3 regions of the Devosia sp. Micro-HW1 genome follow, and region 2 is predicted to be linked to each of the others. Evidence: predicted binding sites of a transcription regulator. Region 2 holds the regulator's gene; each other region holds the start of a gene.
What was found. Region 2 encodes PhoB, which activates phosphate uptake and scavenging genes when phosphate is short. Its sites were predicted from a motif close to TGTCATNNANCTGTCAT; they were not measured.
Positions count from the first base shown of each region.

Region 1: a site for PhoB is predicted at 3,516-3,532, ahead of ugpB (sn-glycerol-3-phosphate ABC transporter substrate-binding protein UgpB). Genes of this name have one in related genera too.
Region 3: a site for PhoB is predicted at 4,143-4,159, ahead of phnF (phosphonate metabolism transcriptional regulator PhnF). Genes of this name have one in related genera too.

Region 1 is NZ_CP094375.1:819,088-826,571, forward strand. Features, by position in the region: gene ugpC (sn-glycerol-3-phosphate ABC transporter ATP-binding protein UgpC) at 1-152, opposite strand, end outside; gene ugpE (sn-glycerol-3-phosphate ABC transporter permease UgpE) at 158-1,000, opposite strand; gene ugpA (sn-glycerol-3-phosphate ABC transporter permease UgpA) at 1,013-1,897, opposite strand; gene ugpB (sn-glycerol-3-phosphate ABC transporter substrate-binding protein UgpB) at 1,995-3,314, opposite strand; gene MQW79_RS03775 (GFA family protein) at 3,806-4,342, shown strand; tRNA gene MQW79_RS03780 (tRNA-Leu) at 4,719-4,803, opposite strand; gene MQW79_RS03785 (FliM/FliN family flagellar motor switch protein) at 4,968-5,201, opposite strand; gene lipB (lipoyl(octanoyl) transferase LipB) at 5,277-6,002, shown strand; gene MQW79_RS03795 (DUF4282 domain-containing protein) at 6,045-6,641, shown strand; gene MQW79_RS03800 (DoxX family protein) at 6,999-7,382, opposite strand.
Region 2 is NZ_CP094375.1:1,444,144-1,451,627, reverse strand. Features, by position in the region: gene MQW79_RS06785 (ABC transporter substrate-binding protein) at 1-578, opposite strand, end outside; cobalamin riboswitch at 738-955, opposite strand; gene MQW79_RS06780 (glycoside hydrolase family 127 protein) at 1,040-2,956, opposite strand; gene MQW79_RS06775 (MFS transporter) at 3,092-4,717, shown strand; gene MQW79_RS06770 (alpha/beta fold hydrolase) at 4,800-5,609, shown strand; gene phoB (phosphate regulon transcriptional regulator PhoB) at 5,792-6,493, opposite strand; gene phoU (phosphate signaling complex protein PhoU) at 6,670-7,380, opposite strand; gene pstB (phosphate ABC transporter ATP-binding protein PstB) at 7,403-7,484, opposite strand, start outside.
Region 3 is NZ_CP094375.1:3,264,413-3,271,896, reverse strand. Features, by position in the region: gene phnD (phosphate/phosphite/phosphonate ABC transporter substrate-binding protein) at 1-566, opposite strand, end outside; gene phnC (phosphonate ABC transporter ATP-binding protein) at 627-1,454, opposite strand; gene MQW79_RS15750 (DapH/DapD/GlmU-related protein) at 1,719-2,330, opposite strand; gene phnN (phosphonate metabolism protein/1,5-bisphosphokinase (PRPP-forming) PhnN) at 2,340-2,891, opposite strand; gene MQW79_RS15740 (alpha-D-ribose 1-methylphosphonate 5-triphosphate diphosphatase) at 2,888-4,036, opposite strand; gene phnF (phosphonate metabolism transcriptional regulator PhnF) at 4,201-4,959, shown strand; gene phnG (phosphonate C-P lyase system protein PhnG) at 4,949-5,392, shown strand; gene phnH (phosphonate C-P lyase system protein PhnH) at 5,392-5,922, shown strand; gene MQW79_RS15720 (carbon-phosphorus lyase complex subunit PhnI) at 5,922-7,016, shown strand; gene MQW79_RS15715 (alpha-D-ribose 1-methylphosphonate 5-phosphate C-P-lyase PhnJ) at 7,013-7,484, shown strand, end outside.

The DNA of each region.
Region 1 (7,484 bases), 630 kb from region 2:
GCAATCATGCGCAGCAGCGTGGACTTGCCGCAGCCCGACGGGCCCACCAGCACAACCATTTCACCGTCTTCGATGCTGAGATCGAGGGCATGGATGGCCGTGACATTGCCCGGATAGACTTTGCGTACGGCCTTGATGTCGATGCTTGCCATTGTTCTTATTTCTCCGTTTCGACCAGGCCTTTGACGAACAGGCGCTGCATGAAGATGACGATGAGGACCGGTGGCAGCATGGCCATGACCACGGCCGCCATGATGATGTTCCACTGCGGATCGGCGTCCTGGACGGCCGCCATGCGCTTCACGCCCATCATCAGCGTGTAGAAATTGGGATCGGTGGTCACCAGCATCGGCCAGAGGTACTGCATCCAGCCGAAGATGAAGAGGATCACGCAGAGCGCGGCGATATTGGTGCGCGAGAGCGGCAGCAGAATATCGCGGAAGAACTTCATCGGCCCGGCCCCGTCCACGCGCGCGGCCTCCATAAGTTCATCGGGAATGGTCATGAAGAACTGCCGGAACAGGAACGTCGCGGTTGCTGAGGCGATGAGGGGAATGGTGAGCCCCAGGTAGGAATTGAGCATTCCCAGATTGGCCACCACGGCGAATGTCGGGATGATGCGAACTTCCACCGGCAGCATCAGCGTGATGAAGATCAGCCAGAAGGCCAGCACGCGTCCGGGAAACCGGAAGTAGACGATGGCAAAGGCCGAAAGGATGGAAATGGCGATCTTGCCGGCGGTGATGATCACGGCCATCCACAGCGAGTTCCATGCCATCAGCCAGAATGGCGCGGCGCCGCGGCGGGTCTCGGTCAGCACCTCGACGATGTTGTTCCAGAGCTGGTCCCCGGGCAGCAGCGGCATCCGGCCCGAACCCATGGCGAAGGGGCCATGGGTCGAGGCGATCAGCGCCACATAGACGGGGAACACCACGATGATGACGCCGACAATAAGCACGGCGTGAGTGAAGAAGGTCAGCCAGGGGCGATTTTCGACCATTTGCGCGCCCTCCTAGTACTGCACCCGGCGTTCCACATAGCGGAACTGGATGACGGTGAGAGCGATGACGAAAAGCATCAGGATGACGGACTGGGCCGAGCTTGAGCCCAGGTTGAGGCCGATATAGCCGTCCGTGTAGACCTTGTAGACCAGCGTGTTGGTGGCCTGGTTCGGCCCGCCCGTCGTGGTGGCATCGATGACGCCGAACGTGTCGAACATGGTGTAGTTGAGATTGACGATGAGCAGGAAGAACGTGGTCGGCGACAGCAGCGGGAAGACGATGGTCCAGAACCGCTTGAGCGGCCCCGCCCCGTCGATTGCCGCCGCTTCATTCAGCGATTGCGGAACCGACTGCATCCCCGCCAGGAAAAAGAGGAAATTGTAGGAAACCTGCTTCCAGCTTGCGGCCACGATGATGAGGATCATCGCATGTGTGCCATTGAGCTGGTGATCCCAGTCCACGCCGAAAAAGCTAAGCATGTAGGGCAGGATTCCGGTGGACCCGTTGAACAGGAACCACCAAAGGATACCCGCAACGACGGGCGACACGGCATAGGGCCAGAGCAGCAGGGTCGAATAGGCCGATGCCGATCGGATCAGGCGATTGACCGCCACGGCCAGGATCAGGGCCAGTCCCATCGAGATGGCAGTGACAGCCAGCGCGAACAATGCCGTCCGGCCGATCGAGGCCAGGTAGGCCGGATCCTGGAACAGGCGCGCATAGTGCTGGATGCCCACGAAACTCGTGGCGAGCCCGAACGGGTCCTCGCGTTCGAAGGATGATTTCACGGCCTGGCCAGCGGGCCAGATGAAGAAGATCAGCGTGATGATGATCTGCGGCGCCACCAGGAGGTAAGGCAGCCCCTGCGAGGGAAAGACTGTGCGTTTGGTATCCATCGACCCGATCCGCGGGAGTGCCGGCGAGGCGCCCCGGAAAAAACGATTGGGCGGGGCGAAACCTCGTTTCGCCGCCGCCCGGTAGTATCAAGGCGCCTTACTGGTTCGCGGCCTCGAAGTCGCGCAGCAGCTGGTTGCCGCGGGCGACGAGATCGTCGAGAGCCTGCTGGGCACCCTTGTCACCCGAAAGCAGCGCCTGGAATTCCTGGTCAATGACGTCACGGATCTGGACGTAGTTGCCGAAACGCAGGCCCTTGGAGTTTTCGGTCGGGGCGTTGAGGGTCATCTGCTTGATGGCCACGTCCGAACCCGGATTGGCTTCGTAATAGCCCTGTTCAATACCGAGGTCGTAGGCGGCCTGGGTGATCGGGAGGTACCCCGAATACTGGTGCCAGTCGGCCTGGACTTCAGCAGAGGACAGGTAGTTGAAGAAGTCGGCAACGCCCTTGTACTCGGCTTCGTCGGCACCCTGCAGGACCCACAGGGTCGCGCCGCCGATGATCGAGTTCTGGGCCGGGGTGTCGGCATAGTGCGGCAGCATGCCGAAACCGACTTCGAAGTCGGCGGCATTGGCCATCACGCCGGCGCGCGAGGCGGACGAGTTCATGTACATGGCGCATTCGCCCGTATAGAACTTGGCCGGAGCATCAGCACCACCGCCCGGACCGCCATACTGGAAGACGCCTTCGTCCTGCCAGCGCTTCAGGTTTTCCCAGTGCTTGACCTGCAGCGGACCATTGACGGTCAGCTCGGCGTCAAAGCCGCCAAAGCCGTTTTCCTTGGTGCCGATTGGCTGGTTGTGCCAGGCCGACAGGTTTTCCAGCTGTGCCCAGGAAATCCAGCCGGTGGTGAAACCACACGTGGCGGCGCCCGATTCCATGATTTTCTTGGAATAGGCTTCCAGGTCTTCCCAGGTGGCCGGCGGGGTGTTCGGGTCAAGGCCGGCTTTTTCGAAGGCGGTCTTGTTGTAGTAGAAGATCGGGGTCGAGGAATTGAACGGCATCGAGAGCATGTTGCCTTCGGTGTCGGTGTAGTAGCCCACGACAGTCGGCAGGTAGTCGGCCGGGTCGAAGTCGGCGCCCATGTCCGCCATCAACTGATAGACCGGGTATACGGCGCCCTTGGCGGCCATCATGGTGCCGGTGCCAACTTCAAACACCTGCACGATATCGGGCTGCTCGCCGGCGCGGAAGGCGGCGATGGCAGCAGTCATGGTCTCGGCATAGGAGCCCTTGTAGACCGGGGTCACGACATAGTCGGACTGGCTGGCATTGTAGCCGGCCACGATTTCTTCGAGCTTGGTGCCCAGCTCGCCACCCATGGCGTGCCACCAGGTGACTTCGGTCTGCGCAAAAGCGACCGAAGTGGTAAGGGCCAGCGAAAGGGCAGCAAGGCCCATGCGATTGAGGTTCTTCATGCTTGTCTCCCAACGGATACCGTCATGCACCCCGAAGGGGGCGCCCGGTTCCTGCCAGACCATGTTTGTGAGCGCCGGCCGATTGAGACGAAACCATCCGAAACAAACCGAAAGGTCCGGCGCACAAGGTTCCCGCTCCTTGGGAGCTTCGCCCTGCCCGCCCCCTCTATTGAGCTTGCTTGACGTTCACTTGAAGGTTCCATGACGGTTGGATGACTGCGAACCATGCCGCAGGCAAATTCGCTCCGGTGGAGCGAATTTAGGTGAGCAGGCCTTGAGAGCTACGCTCGAAAGGCGCGCGGCCGGAAACTCCCTTGTTCAAAGGACTGTAGGGGCTTTTGAACCCGGCACCTCACGCGCAAATGACCGCGCCCTATGTTCGCTTGAACACGGCAAGCTCCAGCTTGTCTTCGCGAGCGCGGGCCGTCATCGTGTCGAAACGGACCTGCGTCATTCGTCGGCTGGTCGATTACAGAGGAGAATGATCACCCATGTCGAAGACCACCACGCTCAGTTGCGCCTGCGGCAAGTTTCATGTCGAGGTGACGGGCGAACCCTTCATCACCACCGAATGCCACTGCGCGTCCTGTCGCAGCGCGGCCCAGCGTCTCAGCGCCCTGCCACCGGCCTTTCCGCTTACCAGCGCCAGTGGCGGCGTTCCCTATATCCTCTACCGCAAGGATCGCGTTCGTTTCCCCAATGGCACCGCGGCCCTCGCCGAATTCCGCCTCAGCGACAAGGCGCCGACCCGTCGCGTGTTGACGACCTGCTGCAACACGCCGGTCTTTACCGAGTTTGAAGGCGCCCACTGGCTCAGCATGTTTGCCGGCCTCTGGCCCGAGGATCAGCGCCCGGCCACCCAGATACGCACCCAGACTGGCGACGTGCCCGAAGGCACCATCCTGGACGGCTCACTGCCGTCAGGCGGCAGGACCACGGCGAGCTTCTACGCAAAGCTGCTGGGGGCCTGGATTGCCATGGGGTTCAAGGTGCCCAAAATCGACGTCCCGCAAAAGATTAGCGTCTGAGCGCCTGAGCAGGCCGAGGGGCTCGCCCCTATCAGCCCCAGCTTTTGCGCGCCATGCCAGCCTGTTCCCGCAATTTGCCGACTACGAAAAAAGACCGACCGCACCATCCCGGTGATCGAGCTGCGTCCCAACTGACGTCAGCGCTGCGTCCCAACTGACGTCAGCGCTGCGTCCCAACTGACGTCAGCGCTGCGTCCCAACTGACGTCAGCGCTGCGTCCCAACTGACGTCAGCGCTGCGTCCCAACTGACGTCAGCGCTGGGTCCCGACTGACGCCAGCCAGGCCCAGCCGGCCGCCCAGCGGCCGGCTAGATGCCATCCAGACAACAAAAAAGCCGCCTTGCGGCAGCTTCTTGTTTTTCACTTCGAGAGTGACTGGTGCGGTCGAGAAGACTCGAACTTCCACATCTTGCGATACAGCGACCTCAACGCTGCGCGTCTACCAATTCCGCCACGACCGCACAGTGTGGTAGAAACTTCAGTGCTTGCGCCCCGAAGCGAGTGGGGATGTAGCAAGGCTCCTTCACATCCGCAAGCGGATAATCGGGATTTTTCGGGTAACTGTGGATACGTTTTCCGAAGTGCAGGAAATCCGCTGGGTTTCCCCAAGGACCTGGTCCCGCCCTTATCCGAAGCGAAAGACCTTCTCGGTCACGAAGACGCGGAGATGCCCTTCCTCCACATTGACCTCGCCCCTGGCGATCAACGTGTTATTGGCATAGATGCGCAGCGGATCATGCTCGGTCGCATCAAGTTCAATCACCGCGCCGCGGCCCATGCGCAGCATGTGGTGGATCGGTATGGTGGTCGCGCCCAGCTCGACCGTGATATCGACTTCAATATTGTCCAGGGTGTTCATAGATAAGGATGGGTCCAGGGCCCGGCGCCACAGCGCCACGGATTCGCGTTCCTTCAAACTCCGCCAAAGCTGGTTATGGAAGTGTTAACAAACGTAAACGAAGCGTGCCAGATCGGCTCAAAACTGCATCGCGCCGATGGCCGGCCGGTAGAATGGCGCATTTTCGATGAGCCGCTCGATTATCAGACTGCCCTCGCCATGATGGACGCACGCGTCGCCGCCATCGCCGCCGGCGAAGCGCCTGAAGCTGTCTGGCTGCTCGAACATCCTCCGCTCTATACATCAGGCACCTCTGCCCGCCCCGAAGACCTCCTCAATCCGCGCTTTCCGGTCTATCCGGCCGGCCGCGGCGGGCAATACACCTATCATGGCCCCGGCCAGCGCGTGGCCTATGTCATGCTCGACCTGACCCAGCGTGGCCGCGACATCAGGTGCCTCGTGCAGGGCCTCGAACAATGGGTCATCGACACGCTGGACGCCCACAATGTCAGGGGCGAACGCCGCGATGGCCGTGTCGGGGTATGGGTGCCCCGCCCCGACAAGGGACTTGCGCGCGAGGACAAGATCGCCGCCATCGGCGTGCGCGTGCGCAAATGGGTCACTTTTCACGGCATTTCCCTCAATGTCGCGCCGAACCTTTCCCACTATGACGGCATTGTCCCATGCGGCATCATCGATCAGGGCGTCACCTCGTTTGAAGATCTGGGGCTGCTCGTCACCCTGCCAGAAGTCGATTCGGTGCTACATGCTCGTTTCGAAACGATTTTCGGCCCTGCAAGCCTTGACCATCCCGACGTCTGACGACCAATTTGCACCCCAGCAACCGGATTCGAGGAGCCTGAAATGACTTTGGACGATCTCAAGCGACTGATGACCCGCCAGACCCTGTTCCGGCTCGATTCGATCCTGTCGCCGAAACTGGTTCCCATTCTCTATGCGCTGGGCCTGGCCGCCATCCTGCTCTGGGCCGTGGCGCATTTCTTCTTCCGCTTCGGCACCAGCTTTGGCGATGGCCTCTGGGGTCTCCTCGAAATCGTGGTCTTCGGGCTCCTGTCCTTCGTGATCCTGCGGATCACCTGCGAGGCCTTGCTCGTCTGGTTCAAGAGCCACGAAAACACCGGCGACAGTGTGCAGCGCTCGCGCTATTCGGCATCGCTTCTCGATGAAGTCCGCGATGCCATCCGCGATCTCGCCGAAGAAGGCGAAGAGCGCGATTTCGCCGAAGCCGACGAGTATATCACCCCGGCCACCGAGCCTCTTCCGTCGGTAACGCCGCCCCCGCCGACGCCACCGGTTCCGCCGGCTCCACCGACCAGGCCGTCGCCCGTCACCACTGCGGCAAGTGTGCCGAGCAAGCGCGAACCCGCCACCGCCCCCGGCGAAACCCACAGCAAGCCCCGCCGCACCGCCAAGCGCACCCCGCCCAAGCCGCTGGCATAAGAGCAGCTGACCCGAAAAAAGGCTGCCCACGAGGCGGCCTTACTGACACTCGGCACCAACACCATACTCAGTGCCGCCCTCGGGCTTGACCCGAGGGCCATTCGAAACGTGCTGGACACTTCCATTGTGGCGCTCCTAGCGGCCCTCGGATCAAGTCCGAGGGCGGCGCCGTGTCTAGGACGACTCCATGACCCAGCAAAAAAGGCCGCCCATCGGGCGGCCCTCTTCACCTCCCCCTCGACGGGGAGGTAGCGCAGCTAGGCCGATAGGCCGTAGCGAAGCTGGGTGGGGGTGCCAACGTACCGGAAGTACTCACCCTCCCAGGGAGGGCGCCGCATCCGGTGCGACCGGAGAGCCTTACTTCTTGTTCACGCTCCAGGCGCCCGGGCCGGCGAAAACCAGGTACAGGAACACGAAGCAGAACAGGATCGCTGCATCACCGCCGTTATTGGTCGGGTAGAGGCTACCCGGCGCATGGACCATCCAGTAGGCCACGGCCATCGTGCCCGAGGCGATCAGCGCTGCCGGGCGGGTGAAGAAGCCAAGGGCAATCAGAACGCTGGTCACGATTTCAATGACGCCGGCAAACCAGAAGATGGAGAAGGCCGGCGGCGCGAATTCGGCGGCCGGGAAGCCGAACAGCTTCTGCGTGCCGTGCAGCAGGAACAACAGGGCAGCAACGACGCGCAGCACGGCGAGGGCCTGCGGCGCATAGGCGGAGAGACGATCGAACAAGAAAATGCTCCTGAGTGACTGCGCCGTTTCGGCGCGGGTTGGGGGCCTGTCTCCTACAGCAGCGCCCGTCACATCATAATCACCCCTAAAGCGCACGCACTGTTCAGC
Region 2 (7,484 bases):
GCGCGCTTGCCCTGGCCCGGATTGGCGCCGGCCACGGCATCGAGACGGGTGCGGATGTCAGTGGCGACCGCGGTGGCCATGTCCTCGACGCCGAACAGGGCGCCGATGCGCTCAAGATCGATGAAGAGGGGATCGGTGGTAAGCTTCACGTCGGCCGGGTGCAGGTTGCGGCATTCGGCATTGACGAGATAGGTGCCGATACCGAGCTCGTTCCATTCCTGCTGGCTGCCGAGGGCCTTTTCGCCAAAGGCGGAATTGAAGCCGGCAAAGAGGAAATCCGGGTTTTCGGCGAGCACGACCTCGCGAGCCGGATATTCGGCAGCAAGGACCGGGATGCTGTCATAAGCCGCCTTCCAGCGTTCGGGAATGGCATCATCGAGATAGGCCGTGCCGGCGAGGTGAGATTCGAGACCCAAAGCCAGCATGATTTCGGTGGCCTGCTGGTTGAGGGTGACGACACGGCCCGGCGCGGCGTCGAAGGGGGAAACGGTTTCGCAGCTTTCGATTTTCAGATCCCGAGCAAAGGCGGGGGTGACAGCCAAAGCCAGGACGGCGGCCGTGACAAAGCTGAGTTTCATTGGATAGCTCCCAAAGGATGGGGGTATGCGGCGCTTGGCGCCAAACCGGCGTCAGCTTGCATCGTGCCTTGCGTCCTCGGCTGAGGATGCAAAGCTGCGTATTCGCACACGGACGTGTCGCGTCATCATACCTGCCCCTGCCGGAACACCTCGTCCGGCTTCATGGTTTTTCGTTGGGCAGGTCTCCTGGCTCACGGCTCCTGACGCGCTCGCCGTCTTCCCGGGTGGTGGACCCAGTGACATAGGTGGCGAAGTGCTGACCGCTTACAGTTGCGAGGGCAGCCTCGGTTTTGGCCCCTGATGGGTAATCCGCACCGTGTTCCCTTTTAATCCCCGTTGGCCTGAGCCGCCGGGGAACCGAACGACATGGCGGTTATGCGGGGGAAAATGAGGAAGTGTCAATGGGATGGGTAGGGTACTCCCACCCGGCCTCCCCCTGCTACAGGGGGAGGAGAAAGGGCTCAGCCCTCCCTGATCCAGACGCTCATGGGGCCGGGAGCGCGGTTGGCCCAGAGGTAGTAGGGGATGGCGGTGAGGGGCGTCGGCGAGGGCGCAGGGGGCGTCGTGCGGTAGAGGTCGTTGCCCCAGTCGTCGCCGGCAAGGTTTTGCGCTTCTGCCACGAGGGTGACGATGCCGCCGAAAAGATCGGGGCGCAGGTCCTCGCTTATCGCCGCATCGCGCGGCAGGACGAGATCGGGGACTGGCGCCGGATTGTCGACCTGCTCGGCGCAGTAGACGAGGGGGCCGCGGGCCAGGGCGACGCGGCCGCGATCCATCTTCACCTTGGGATTGGCGTAGAGGCGGCGGGGCGGCATGGGGAGGTCGAGATCGATGGTGTCGCCCTCGATCCAGTCGCGGGTAATGGTGAGATAGCCCTGCTGGGTCTGTCCGGGCACATCGACCGGGTTGCCGTTGAGATCGGCGACGGCGTCCTTGGCCCAGGCGGGGATGCGGAGCTTCAGCGTGAAAGGGCCGTGGCCATCGGGGTGCACGGTGATGCGGATCGTGCCCGAGAGCGGATAGAGCGATGACTCTTCGATGCGGATGCGGCGGCCGTCGAGATCAAGCGTGGCGCTGTTGCCGCCATAGAGGTTGATGGCGATGGCATCGGGACCGGTGGAATAGAAATAGCCGCCAACCGAGGCGATGAGGCGCGACACGTTCATGGTGCAGCAGGGGCAGGGGTGCCAGGGCCAGCGGCGATGGGAGCCGTCGCTTTCGAGTTTGTTCTCGTAGAAGTAGAGGGTGCCGTCGCGGCCGAGGCCAGAGAGGACGCCGTTGTAGAGCGCCAGCTCCATGGCTTCGGCATAGTGGCCGTCGAGATCGAGATTGAGCATGCGCTGGGCCCAGAAGACGAAGGCGATGGACGCGCAGGTCTCGCAATAGGCGGTGTCGTTGGGCAGGTCGTAGTCGGTGGTGAAGCCCTCGTTGGAAGCCGACGGGCCGAAGCCGCCGGTGACATACATGCGGGTGGTGGTCACGTCCTTCCAGAGCACTTCGCAGGCATGGCGGAGGCTGTCGTCATCCAGTTCGGCGGCGAGATCGGCCATGGCCGAATACATGTACATGGCGCGGACGGCGTGGCCGACCACCTTGTCCTGCTCGCGCACCGGCTTGTGCGACTGGGAATATTGGTGATTGCCGCTCTTGTAGAAATGGAAATCCTTCGGATCGGCGCCGCGGGCAACCGCTTCCTCGTCGAAATAATGCGGTTCGGCGCCGCGCTGGTCGATGAAATAGGCCGCCAGGTCGAGCTGCTTGCGCTCGCCGGTGAGGCGATAAAGTTTGACCAGCGCCAGCTCGATTTCCTGATGGCCGTCGTAGCCCTTTTTCTGGCCGGGGCCCGTGCCGAAGACGGTGCGGATATGGTCGAGATAGCGTTCGAGCACATCGAGCAGCTGGCGCTTGCCGGTGGCCTGATAGTAGGCGATGGCGCCTTCGAGCAGGTGCCCGGCATTGTAGAGTTCGTGGCGGTCGCGCAGGTTGGTCCAGCGCTTGTCGATCTCTTGGCCCTGATACCAGAGATTGAGGTAGCCGTCGGGCATCTGCACCTCGGCGAGGCGCGCGGCGATGGCATCGACCCTGGCTTCGAGATCGGGGTCGCGGCGGTGGCGCAGGGCATAGCCGGCGGCCTCGATCCACTTGCCGATGTCACTGTCCCAGAACACCTGATGGGTATGGCCATCGGGTCCACCCATGCGGGGGATGCGCAGGGGTGGCGGCGGGTCTTTGAGTTCGAGTGACTCGAGAATGCCGCTCTCGCCGAGTTTTTCAAACTGGCTGGGAACGGTGCGGGTGAGCACGATTTCGAGCCGCTCGGCCCAGAAGGGCCCAGTGAGGCTCACCCGGGTGAAATCGACGGGGGAATAGCTGCGCATGATGTCTCCTCGAAATAAGTATGACTTATTGATCGGAGGGCAGCAATGGGGCGCGGGATGTGAAGGGCAGAGCAACCAGCGGGCTTGCCTCCGTGCGCCGGCTGGCTCATGAGACAGGTCAGGAGATTGTTCGACATGTCCAAGGGTCCCACGGTTCTCGCGCCGCTGCGCAACGAGAATTTTCGCATGCTCTGGCTGGCGACGCTGGCGTCCAATCTGGGTGGGTTGGTGCAGGCGGTGGGCGCGGGCTGGATGATGACCACGCTGACCACGTCGCACAATATGGTGGCGCTGGTGCAGGCATCGAACACGCTGCCGATCATGGTGTTTTCCATCGCCGCCGGGGCGCTGGCCGACAATTTCGACCGGCGGACGGTGATGCTGATTGCCCAGACGGGCATGGGGCTGGTGTCGCTGGCGCTGGCCATTACCGCCTGGCTCGGCCTGCTCAATCCGTGGCTGCTGCTGACCTTCACCTTCCTCATCGGCGCGGGCACGGCGCTGTTCAACCCGTCATGGCAGGCGTCGATGGGCGATGTGGTGCCGCGCGAAGACCTGCCGGGGGCGGTGACGCTCAATGCCATGGGCTTCAACATGATGCGCAGCGTCGGTCCGGCGGTGGGCGGCATGATCGTGGCCTTTGCCGGGGCGGGCGCGGCCTTTGCGCTCAATGCCGTGTCCTACATTCCGCTGATCGGTGCGCTTTATCGCTGGAAGCCGCAGCGGGCGCCGGCGCGCCTGCCGCGGGAGCGGCTGGGCAGCGCCATGTGGGCCGGCGTGCGCTATGTGTCGATGTCGCCCAACCTGATGACCGTGATGTTCCGCGGGTTCCTGTTCGGCGCGTCGGCCATCGTCATCCTGGCCCTGCTGCCGGTGCTGGCGGAGGACTATCTGGGCGGTGGCGCGCTGATCTATGGCACGCTGCTGGGCTGTTTCGGGGTGGGCGCCATCCTCGGCGCCTTCCTCAACGGGCGGGTGCGGCAGGTGTTCAGCAACGAGAACATCGTGCGGGCGGCCTGCCTCGGCTTTGCCCTCAGCTGTATCGGCCTGGCGTTCAGCCGCGATGCCGTTCTCAGCCACATCCTGCTGCTGCCCGCCGGGGCGAGCTGGGTGCTGGCGCTGAGCCTATTTAATGTCTCGATCCAGCTCGCGTCACCGCGCTGGGTGGTGGGTCGGGCGCTCTCGCTTTACCAAACGGCCACGTTCGGCGGCATGGCGGGCGGCAGCTGGATCTGGGGCGTGACCTCGGACGGGCTCGGCATGGACTGGGCGCTGCTGATCGCCAGCGGCGTGCTGGTGATCTGCGGCCTGGTGGGCCTGAAACTGGCGCTGCCGCAATTCGACCAGCGTGACCTCAATCCGCTCGACACCTTCAATGAGCCGATCCTGCGGCTGGATCTCAGGCCGCGCAGCGGACCGATCATGGTGATGATCGACTACCAGATCCTGCAGGAGGACATTCCCGCCTTCCTGCGGCTGATGAGCGAGCGACGGCGCATCCGCATCCGCGACGGAGCGCGGCAATGGACCTTGCTGCGCGACCTCGAGCGGCCCGACCTGTGGGTGGAGAGTTATCACGTGCCCACCTGGGTCGACTATGTGCGGCACAACCTGCGGCGCACCAAATCCGACGCCGACAATATCGAGCAGCTGCGCGCCCTGCATCAGGGCGAGGGCCTGCCGCACGTGCACCGCATGATCGAGCGGCAGACGGTGCCGCTGGACGATACCACGCCGCTGAGGGACTTGCCGGAGGTTTAGGCTTGGCGGGAGCGGGCCGTTTCCCTGTCGAAAATCCTGGCTGCTGCTCGTCGTCCGATCATTAGCGATCCGGAGGTCTCAAATGTCGTTGCCTACTCCAACCCGGTCGGGCTACGCGCCCGTCAACGGAATCGAATTGGCCTATGCCGTGTTCGGCGCGGGCGAACCGCTGGTGCTGCTGCATGGCGGCCTGCAAACCATGGACGATTTCGGCCCCGTGCTGACCGAGCTGGCCAAACACCATCAGGTCATTGGCGTGGATCTCCAGGCGCATGGCCGCACCAGACCTTTCGACCGCCCAATGAGTTTCGAGGCTTTCGCCACCGACGTGGCCGGGCTGATCCGATGGCTGGACCATGAACGGGCCGATGTCGTCGGCTATTCGATGGGCGGCATTACCGCCATCCGGCTCGGCATCGACCATCCCGATGTGGTCAACCGGCTGGTGGTCGCTTCGGCGCCCTACGCCTATTCGGGGTGGCACGACTATAATGCCGAGGGCATGCGGACCATCGGCGCGCATATGGCCCCTGAGATGATGCAGACGCCGCTCTACGAGGCCTACAAGGCGGTCGCGCCCGACCCGGAAAACTTTCCCAAGCTCTTTGAGCAGATGGGTGCCTTTATCGGCAACGACTATGACTGGTCATCCGAGGTGGGCGGGATCAAGAGCCCGACCCTGCTGGTGGTGGGAGACTATGACGCGGTGCGGATCAGCCATGCCACGCATTTCTTCGAGCTGCTGGGGGGTGGCAAGGTCGATGGCGGGTGGGCGGGGGAGGGCATGACGCCGAACCGCTTCGCCGTCATTCCAAGCACCACCCACTACACCCTCAACACCGACCCGCGCTTCGGACAGGCGGTGCTCGATTTCCTGGCCATTGCCGATTAGGCCGTTTCACAATTCTGAAGCGGAGACATGTATGGCCGTCATTGCCGGGCCTGTCCCGGCAATCCATCCTACAGCGGGCATGGACCACCGGGCCCTCGGGTCAGGCCGGAGGGTGGGCCGGTAGTGACGATTGGGGAGGTAGCGGTGTTTCAAATGGTCCGCGAAACGCTCCAGTCGCCGGTTCAGGCGTTGGCGGCAAACCGTTCGTCGAAGGCGTAGCCGGCGCCGCGGACGGTGCGGATCGGGTCGGTTTCGCGGCCGCGGTTGATGGCGCGGCGGAGGCGGCCGATATGGACGTCGACGGTACGCTCGTCGACATAGACATCATTGCCCCAGACGCCGTCGAGAAGCTGTTCGCGCGAATAGACGCGGCCGGGATGGCGCATCAGATATTCGAGCAGACGGTATTCGGTGGGTCCCAGATGCACGTCGCGGTTGGCGCGGCGGACACGGTGAGTGGTGCGGTCGAGCTCGAGGTCGCCGACCTTGAGGGCGGTGGTGACGAGATTGGGATTGGCCCGGCGCAGCAGGGCGTGGATGCGCGCCAGCAGTTCGGGCACCGAGAAAGGCTTGACCACGTAGTCGTCGGCGCCGGTGGAAAGACCGCGGACGCGCTCCTCTTCCTCGCCGCGGGCGGTGAGCATGATGATCGGCACGCGGGCTGTTTCATCGCGGGCGCGCAGGCGTCGGCAGAGTTCGATGCCGGAAATCTCGGGCAGCATCCAATCGAGCAGGATCAGGTCCGGCAGCTTTTCGGCAATGGCCTGCTGGGCTTCGTCGCCGCTCTCGGCGGTGACGACGCGAAAGCCCTCGGCTTCGAGATTGTAGCGCAGCAGGATGGCGATATCGCCTTCGTCTTCGACCACGAGGATGGTGGCGGGCATTGGATGTGCTCCGTCGATCGGACTGACCTTGGTCATCCGAGAGTTCTGAGTTCTTGGCTTTACCCCCACCTCACCTCCCCCTGAAGGAGGGGGAGGGGGTTGAGAGTGCGGTGCTACGAGGAAGGCCCCCTCATCCGGCGCTGCGCGCCGACCTCTCCCCGAAAGGGAGAAGTGCCTTACGCTTTAATCTGCTGGCGCTGCAGTTCCTGCACGTCGCTGGTGAGCTGCTTGCCGGTGGCCAGGTAGTAGGCGCGCTCGGCAATGTTGGTGGCATGGTCGCCGACGCGCTCGAGGCTCTTGGCGCAGAACAGCAGGTGGGTGCAGGTGGTGATGTTGCGCGGATCCTCCATCATGTAGGTGAGGAGTTCGCGGAACAGCGAGGTGTGCATGGCATCGACCTCGTCGTCACGGTTGCACACTTCGACGGCTGCGGGCGCCTCGCGATTGCCATAGGCATCGAGGGCATCCTTGACCTGCTGCAGGACCAGCGCGGTCATGTTCTTGACGCCGTTGTAGAAAGTCGGCTGCAGGTTGAGGCCTTCGAGCTTGAGCGAGCGGCGGGCCAGCTGCTTGGCCATGTCGCCGATGCGTTCGAGATCGGAGGCGACGTGGATGGCAGTGATGATGGCGCGCAGGTCGCTGGCCATGGGCTGGCGGCGGGCAATCATCGACACGGCCATGTCATCGATCTGGCGCTGCATGTCGTCGATGCGCTGGTCGGCAATGATGGTCAGGTCAGCCAGTTCACGGTCAAGCTTGAGCAGCGAGCGGGTGCCGTTCTCGACAGCGACCTCGACGAGACCACCCATTTCGGCAATGGCCTGGGCCAGGGCGGCAAGTTCCTCGTTGTAGGAGGTGACGATGTGATCGGTACCGGTATTTGGCATGGTTTGTCCTCCAGATCCGCGATCAGCCGATGCGGCCCATGATGTAGTCCTGGGTCTGCTTGTTCACCGGATTGGTGAAGATGTCCTCGGTGTCGCCCTGTTCA
Region 3 (7,484 bases), 1.8 Mb from region 2:
CCGTCGATCACGCCGAGGACGAGGTTTTCATGGCCGCCACCGAAGCCGGTCTCGGCGTAGAATTCCTTGATTTCCTTGCCGAGGTCGGCCGGCAGGGCAACGCTCGGGATCAGGAAGCCCGAGGTGGAATCCGGATCGGCGAAGCCGAGCTTCTTGCCTTCGGTCGAGGCCAGGTCGGTAATGCCCGAATCCGAACGGGCGACCATGATCGTGTAGTAGCCGGTGGAGCCATCCGCCTGCTGGGTGGTCAGCACCGGATCAACGGCGTCGGGGCTCTGCAGTTCGATGGCGGCGTAGGACGAGGCGCCCATGATGGCGATGTCGATGGTGCCGCCGAGCAGGCCCTGAATGATGCCGTTATAGTCCGGCGAGGGGAAGAACTGGACTTCGGTGGCGCCGGTGGCGGCTTTCAGCGGCTCGGCGACGCATTCGGCACGGCGCAGCTGGTCGGCTTCGTTTTCGCTGCCGTCGAGGCCGATGCGCAGGACGAGACCGTCCTGGGCAAAGGCGGCTGACGACAGGGAAAGGGCGACGGAGGCGAGGAGAAGTTTACGGATCGCGGACACGGGAAGTCTCCTTTGGTGACGCGGGATGGGTCCTTCGGCGACAGGGAAGAGCCGAATGACTTAGGGAGCCTGTTGCGCATTGCTTGGCGTGCGCGGCAGGAACTGGACGGGCGCAATGGAGGTCGAGGTCATGACTTCCGAAAAAGCTTCCTTCAGACCATCGGCACCGTAGATAGAGCGGGCCACATCGGTGGTGAGTTCGTCGGGCGTGCCGTCGAAGACGACGCGGCCCTGGGCCATGCCGACAATGCGCTCGCAATAGGCGCGGGCGGTGTCGAGCGTGTGGAGGTTAGTGATGACGGTGATGCCTTCGGCATTGATGTCTCTGAGGCTGTCCATGACGATCTGGGCATTGCGCGGATCAAGGCTGGCAATGGGCTCGTCGGCCAGGATCATCTTTGGCTCCTGCATCAGGGCACGGGCAATGGCGACGCGCTGCTGCTGGCCACCCGACAGAGTCTGCGCCCACTGCGTAGCCGTCTGGGCGATGTCGAGACGTTCCAGTGCCCGCAGTGCCTCATACTGCTCGTCGGCGGTGAACAGCTGCAGCAGGTTCAAGACGCCGTTGCGACCGTTGAGCCGGCCGAGCATCACATTGGTGATGACATCGAGGCGCGGCACGAGATTGAACTGCTGGAAGATCATAGCGCAGTCGCGCTGCCAGTCGCGCAGGGCCTGGCCGCGCAGCTCAGACACCTTCACGCCGTCATATTCGATATAGCCGGAGGAAACGTCGTTGAGACGGTTGACCATACGCAGCAGTGTCGACTTGCCGGCGCCGGAGCGGCCGATGATGCCGACCATCTGTCCTTGCGGGATTTCCAGCGTCACATTGTCGACGGCAACCTTGTCACCAAATCGTCGCGTAACGTGCGAAATCTTTAGCATGGAACTGCCCCGGCCGTTGAACTGCGGCAGACCTAGGGCCGGGACGTAACGCCCCCATTACACTTGGGTGACGGTTGCATGACTATGCACCGGGAAAGTGTGGTGGGTTGTCGCGGGGGATGGCCACCTTTCCTTCTCCCCTTGCGGGAGAAGGTGCCCGAAGGCGGACGAGGGGATGGACCGACCGCGCGGTAGGAACCCCTCACCCGTCTCGGCCTGCGGCCGATCCACCCTCTCCCGCAAGGGGAGAGGGGGAGCCGGAGATTATTCGTACTTCTCGAGAAACGCCTCGATCCCCAGCATCCGGAAATCGGGCAGCGCCACGTGCAGTTGCTCGTGGCTCCAGTCCCACCATTTCATGGAATCGAGGCGGCCCGCGACGCTGTCATCAAAGCGCTGGCGGATGGTCCGCGCCGGCACACCGACGGCGATGGCAAAATCGGCAACGTCTTTTGTGACAACCGCGTTGGAGCCAATAATGGCGCCGTTGCCAATATTCACCCCCGGCATGATCACCGCGCCATGGCCAATCCAGGTATCGTGGCCAATGGAAATCGGCGTGCTTTCGCGCCATTCGAAGAACGATGCATCGTCCTCCTCGCCCTCGAAATACTGCGCCGAGCGATAGGTAAAATGGTGCAGCGAAGCGCGCTCCATCGGATGCATGCTCGCATAGATGCGCACATTGGCGGCGATGTTGGAGAATTTGCCGATGGTGGCATAGGCGATCTGGGTGCCGCCGACGCAGTAGGAATAGTCGCCCATGGTCGAGTAAGCGACGTGGCATTGGGCGCCCACTTCGGTATAGCGGCCGAGGGTCGATTGCGTGACCCTGGCCGTTTCGTGGACAAACGGCGTCTCGCTCAGCTTCTTCATGCGATGCCCTCACACCGGCAGGCGCAGCAGATCGCGCAGCAGCGCCACAAACTGCTGGCCGGACGCTTCGAGATCGCCCGAATTGTCGATGCGCACCGTGCTGGGCGGCAGGCGGAAGCCGGCGCTGCGCTCGATGCGGCGACGGATGTCCTCGCCCCCCTCGCGCCCACGCCCGGCCAGGCGCCGCGCGATGATCTCGGGCTCTGCCGTCACCTCGACGACCAGAGCGGTCGGATAGCGTGCGAGCAGTTTTGGCAGCACGGCGCGCGAGAGATTGGCAATAACCACCCGACCGGCGGCCAGATCGGCTTCCAGCGCAATCGGCAGACCGTAGAGGAGGCCATGCGCCTCCCAGCTGAGCGCATATTCACCGTCCCGCTCTGCGGCGGCAAAGGCCTCGGGCGAGAGGCTGTCATGATCCTCGCTGCCACCATCGGCGGCGCGTGTCACCGCTCGGCGCACCACGACGACCTGGTCACCCAGACGATCTCGTGCAAAATTCATGACGCTGTCCTTGCCGGCGCCGCTCGGCCCGACAACAGCAACGAAGGTACCGGTCATAGCACCCGCCTGCCCTGGCGCCAGACGGTGCGCACGATCGGAATCCCATCCTCGATCCGCACTTGCACGAGGTCGGCGCGCTTGCCCAGTGCGATCTCGCCGCGATCATCAAGACCCGCCGCATCGGCCGGCCGCTTGGTGACGAGGCTGATAGCCTGCGGCACGTCCACGCCGGCCACTTCGTCGACAAGGCAGAAGGCCGATTGCAGCATGGAAAAGGGAATGTAGTCGGATGACAAAATGTCGAGCAGTCCCGCAGTGGCCAGCTCGCGCGCCGAGACATTGCCTGAATGCGAGCCGCCGCGCACCACATTTGGCCCACCCATGAGAATGGCAAGGCCGGCATCGCGCGACGCCTGCGCGGCTTCCATCGTGGTGGGGAATTCGGCGATGCGAATGCCCAGTTCCAGCGACTCATCGACATGGGCGGCGGTGGCGTCATCGTGGCTGGCCAGCGCGATATTCCTGATATGGCAGAGTTCGGCCAGCGCCTTGCGGTGGCGGTCGGCATAGGTGATCGATTCCAGCGTGCGGCGGGCGATGAATTCGGCCAGCTGTGCATCGCTCATCTTGAGCTTGCCCTGGTAATAGGCGCGGTAGGCGTCCGGGTTGGCGAACTGGCGCTGGCCCGGCGCGTGATCCATCAGCGAGGCGAGACGAACCAGCTTGTGGTCCATGATGCCCTCGAATGCCTTGAGACAATCGGGCGCTGACACCTCGCAGCGCAGGTGGATGAAATGGTCGGCGCGCAGGCGCCGCGCCTCGACCCCTGCAGTGATCGCATCGGCGAGGATGCGCAGTTCGGCGGCGCCCATATCGGCATGCTCGTCAATGCCGACGCGGATGGCGTCGAAAACGGTGGTGATGCCCGAGGCCGCGATCTGCGCGTCATGCGCCTGCACGGCCGCCACCGGATGCCAGCGCACTTTCGGGCGCGGCGCATAGTGGGTTTCGAGATGATCGGTGTGCAGCTCGACGAGGCCCGGAATGAGATAGTCGCCTTCGAGGTCGACACCCCGCACGCTGTCGGAGCCGATATCGGTGATGACCCCGCCAGCCACTTCCACTGCACCTTCGACCACCCGGTCGGCGAGCACTATGCGGGCATTGGTGAGGACGATCTGGTCGAGGCCGATGGCTGTCATGTCTGGTCTCCTTGGCGCCTCACCTACCCAGCCTCTGTGACAAGCCGACGACAGAACAGGCGACATTCGAATGAGTTGGCGCACGGATGTCGAAAGGTCGTCCTACCGTCATTCCAGTGTCACCTCGGCTCGCTAGAACCAGCTCATTCGAATGAGTTGACGATATGCGAAGCCAAGGACAGTCCTGGGAAGAGACCCGGGACAAAATCAATCAGGAAATCACCTCCGGACGGTTGGCGGCGGATACAAAGCTGCCATCCGAACCTGAACTCTGCGTGCTCTATGGTGTGCGTCGCCACTCGCTGCGCAAGGCGCTGGCAGCGCTGGTCAACGAGGGCAAGTTGCGTGTCGAGCATGGCCGCGGCACGTTCGTCGAACGGGCGACCCTGCTCAACTATGTCATCGGCGCCCGCACCCGCTGGCATGAAAATCTGTCGAGCCAGGGCCTCACCGCATCGGGCGAGACGCTGGCAGAAATGAAGCTGCCGGCCAGCAGCCGTGTCGCCGCCGCACTCGGGATCGAGAAGGACGCGCCGGTCTTTGCCCGCTCCTGGCGCGGCTTTGCCAATGACCTGCCGATCTCCATCGACTGGGCCTACCACGCCGCCGCGCGCTTCCCGGACCTGCCCGAGCGCCGGCGGAGCGACGCGTCGATCACGCAGGTCTATCGCTCCTACGGCATTCTCGACTATCGCCGGCAGCGCACCACGGTCTTTACCCGGCTCGCCACCGAGCACGAGGCCAGCATGCTGATGCTGCGGCCCGGACAATCGGTACTGGTGGTGCAGAAAATCGACGCGGACATGGACGGCAACCCCATCGGCTTTTCTGAAGCCGTGTGGGCCGGCGACCGCGTGCAATTCACCTTTGAATCCGACCAGCCACGAGTCACCACGTCCGAGAGAGACAGCGATGTTCAATGAAACCCCATCCGGCGGACCCGAGCATGGCGAGATGCTCGACATCCTTGCCCGCGCCCGCCCCGACCGCCTCAAGCAACTTGCCGAAACCCTGCTTGTCGACTTGGGCGACATCTCGGTCATCGCCAACCGCACCGGCCTTGTCATGGTGCCGATGCGCGACACGGTCGGACAAGTCGATTTTCACCTGGGCGAAGTGCTGGTGAGCGAGGCCCATATCAGCGGCCAGGCCGGCCAGATCGGCTATGGCATGGTGACCGGCCGCGATCTCGAGCGCGCCATGGCCATGGCCGTCATCGACCTCCATGTCGCGGCCCGCGGCGAAGATGAAAGCACCCGCGCCTTCCTCGCCGAGGAAAGGGCCCACCAGGCCCAGACAGATGCCGAACGTATGCGGCAAGTGGAAGCCACCCGCGTGGAAATGGAGACATTCTGATGCTGACCGTCGCTGCTCCCGACGCCGTCGAACTGCGCGCCAATGCGACGTTCGAAGCGCTGATGTGGGCCCTGTCGCGCCCCGGCGATGTCAGGACCCTGCCCGAACCCGGCTTCGGCGCCATTGCCGAAACCCTCATCGATCGCGAATGCAGCGCCTATGCCGATTCGCCCGAAATGCGCGCGCGCATCGCGGCGAGCGGCGCCATGCTGGCTGATACGATCGGCGCGGCCGACCATGTGTTCCTCTCCAGCTTCGATGGCGTCGAACTGGCCGAGATCAATTGCGGCAGCGCACTCTATCCCGATCACGGCGCGACCCTGGTTGTCGCCGTGGCCCATGCCGGACAGCGTATCCGCCTCACTGGCCCCGGCATAAACGGCTCGACCGAGATTGCCCTCGCTGTGTCGTCTGGCTTCTGGGCCATGCGGAACCTGCTCTGCCTCTATCCCGAAGGCTTCGACATCTTCTTCGTCGATGGCGACCAGGTCGTCGGCATTCCGCGCTCTTGCCTGGTGGAGGTGCTGTAGTGGCCTATGTTGCAACCCGCGGGGGCGAGAAGGCCATCGAACAGGCCGAGCGGCTGTTCCGCCAGGACCTCGGCACAATCGACGCCGCCCGCGTCGAAACCATCCGCTCGACCATGCCTTACCTGATCGACCGGGTGATGGGCGAAGCTTCGCTCTATGACGAAGAACTGGCAGCGCTCGCTCTGGCGCAGACCGGGGGCGAACTTTCCGAAGCCGTGCTGGTGTTGCGCGCCTGGCGCACCACCCAACCACGCCTCGCGATATCGCGACCCGTGCAGCAGCATGAAATCCTCACCCAGCGCCGCATCTCGGCTGCCTTCAAGGATATTCCGGGCGGCCAGATCCTCGGGCCAACTCTCGATTATTCCCATCGCGTGCTGGCGACTGACGTGCTCGAAGGCAAGCCCTTCACCCCGCCCGCAGTCGAGAAGGCGGCCAACCCCGCACCGGCGCAGCAGCCCTCGCTCGCCGACTGGCAGCGCCAGCAAGGGCTCGTCGCCCCGGCCAGAGCATCGACCGTGTCGCCGGAAAACATTCCGGACCTGACGCGGGAGCCGCTGCTGTTCCCGGCCTCGCGCGCGCATCGCCTGCAGAGCCTCGCCCGAGCCGAAACCGGCGGTGTGCTGGCCCTCGGCTACGCCGCCATGCGCGGCTATGGCAATGCCCATCCCACGGTCAACGAGCTGCGCGTCGGCGAGGCCAATGTCGTCGTGCGCCATCCCAATGGCACCGAGTTTTCCGCCGGGCGCGTGCGTGTCAGCCAGGCGGAAGTCACGTCCAAGGAGAAGGGCGGCTATCTCGAACTGGGCTTTGCCGCCACCTTCGGCTGGAACGAGGTCAAGGTGATTGCCGCGGCAACGCTCGACCTCAATTCGGACGAAGCCCCTGTCGGCTCGGCCGTGCATGAGGAATTCTACCTCTACCACACCGAAAGCGTCGAAGCTTCGGGCTTCTGCATTCACTTCAAGCTGCCCCACTACGTCACTTTCCAGTCGATCCTGGACGCCATGCGTGACGCCAAGGCCAGGAAGGTCGCGGCCGAAGCCAGGGGCGAGACTGACGTCGCCGAAACCGAAGAGGAACCCGCGCTATGAGCCTTGCAATGCTGACCAAGGACTGGGCCGCCACCAGCTATGGTTTCCTCGACGCGTCGGCCAAGCGGGAGTTGCGTCGCAAGATGCTGAAAGCCATCGCCGTGCCCGGCTGCCAGATGCCCTATGCCAGCCGCGAAGTGCCGATGGCCCGCGGCTGGGGCACCGGTGGCCTGCAGGTGACGCTGACCCTCGTCAACCCGAGCTCGGTGGTGAAAGTGATCGACCAGGGTGCCGATGACGGCGTCAACGCCGCCTCGATCCGCCGCTTCATTTCGCGTGTCTCCGGCGCTTCCGAGACCTGGGACACGCTGGGCGCCAGCATCATCCAGTCGCGCCACCGCATTCCCGAGGAGGTGATGCGCGAGGACCAGGTCCTCGTCCTGCAGGTCCCGGATCCGGAGCCCTTGCGCGATGTTGAGCCGAACATCTCCCTCGCCAAGCAGATGCATGCCGATGCCGACTACGGAA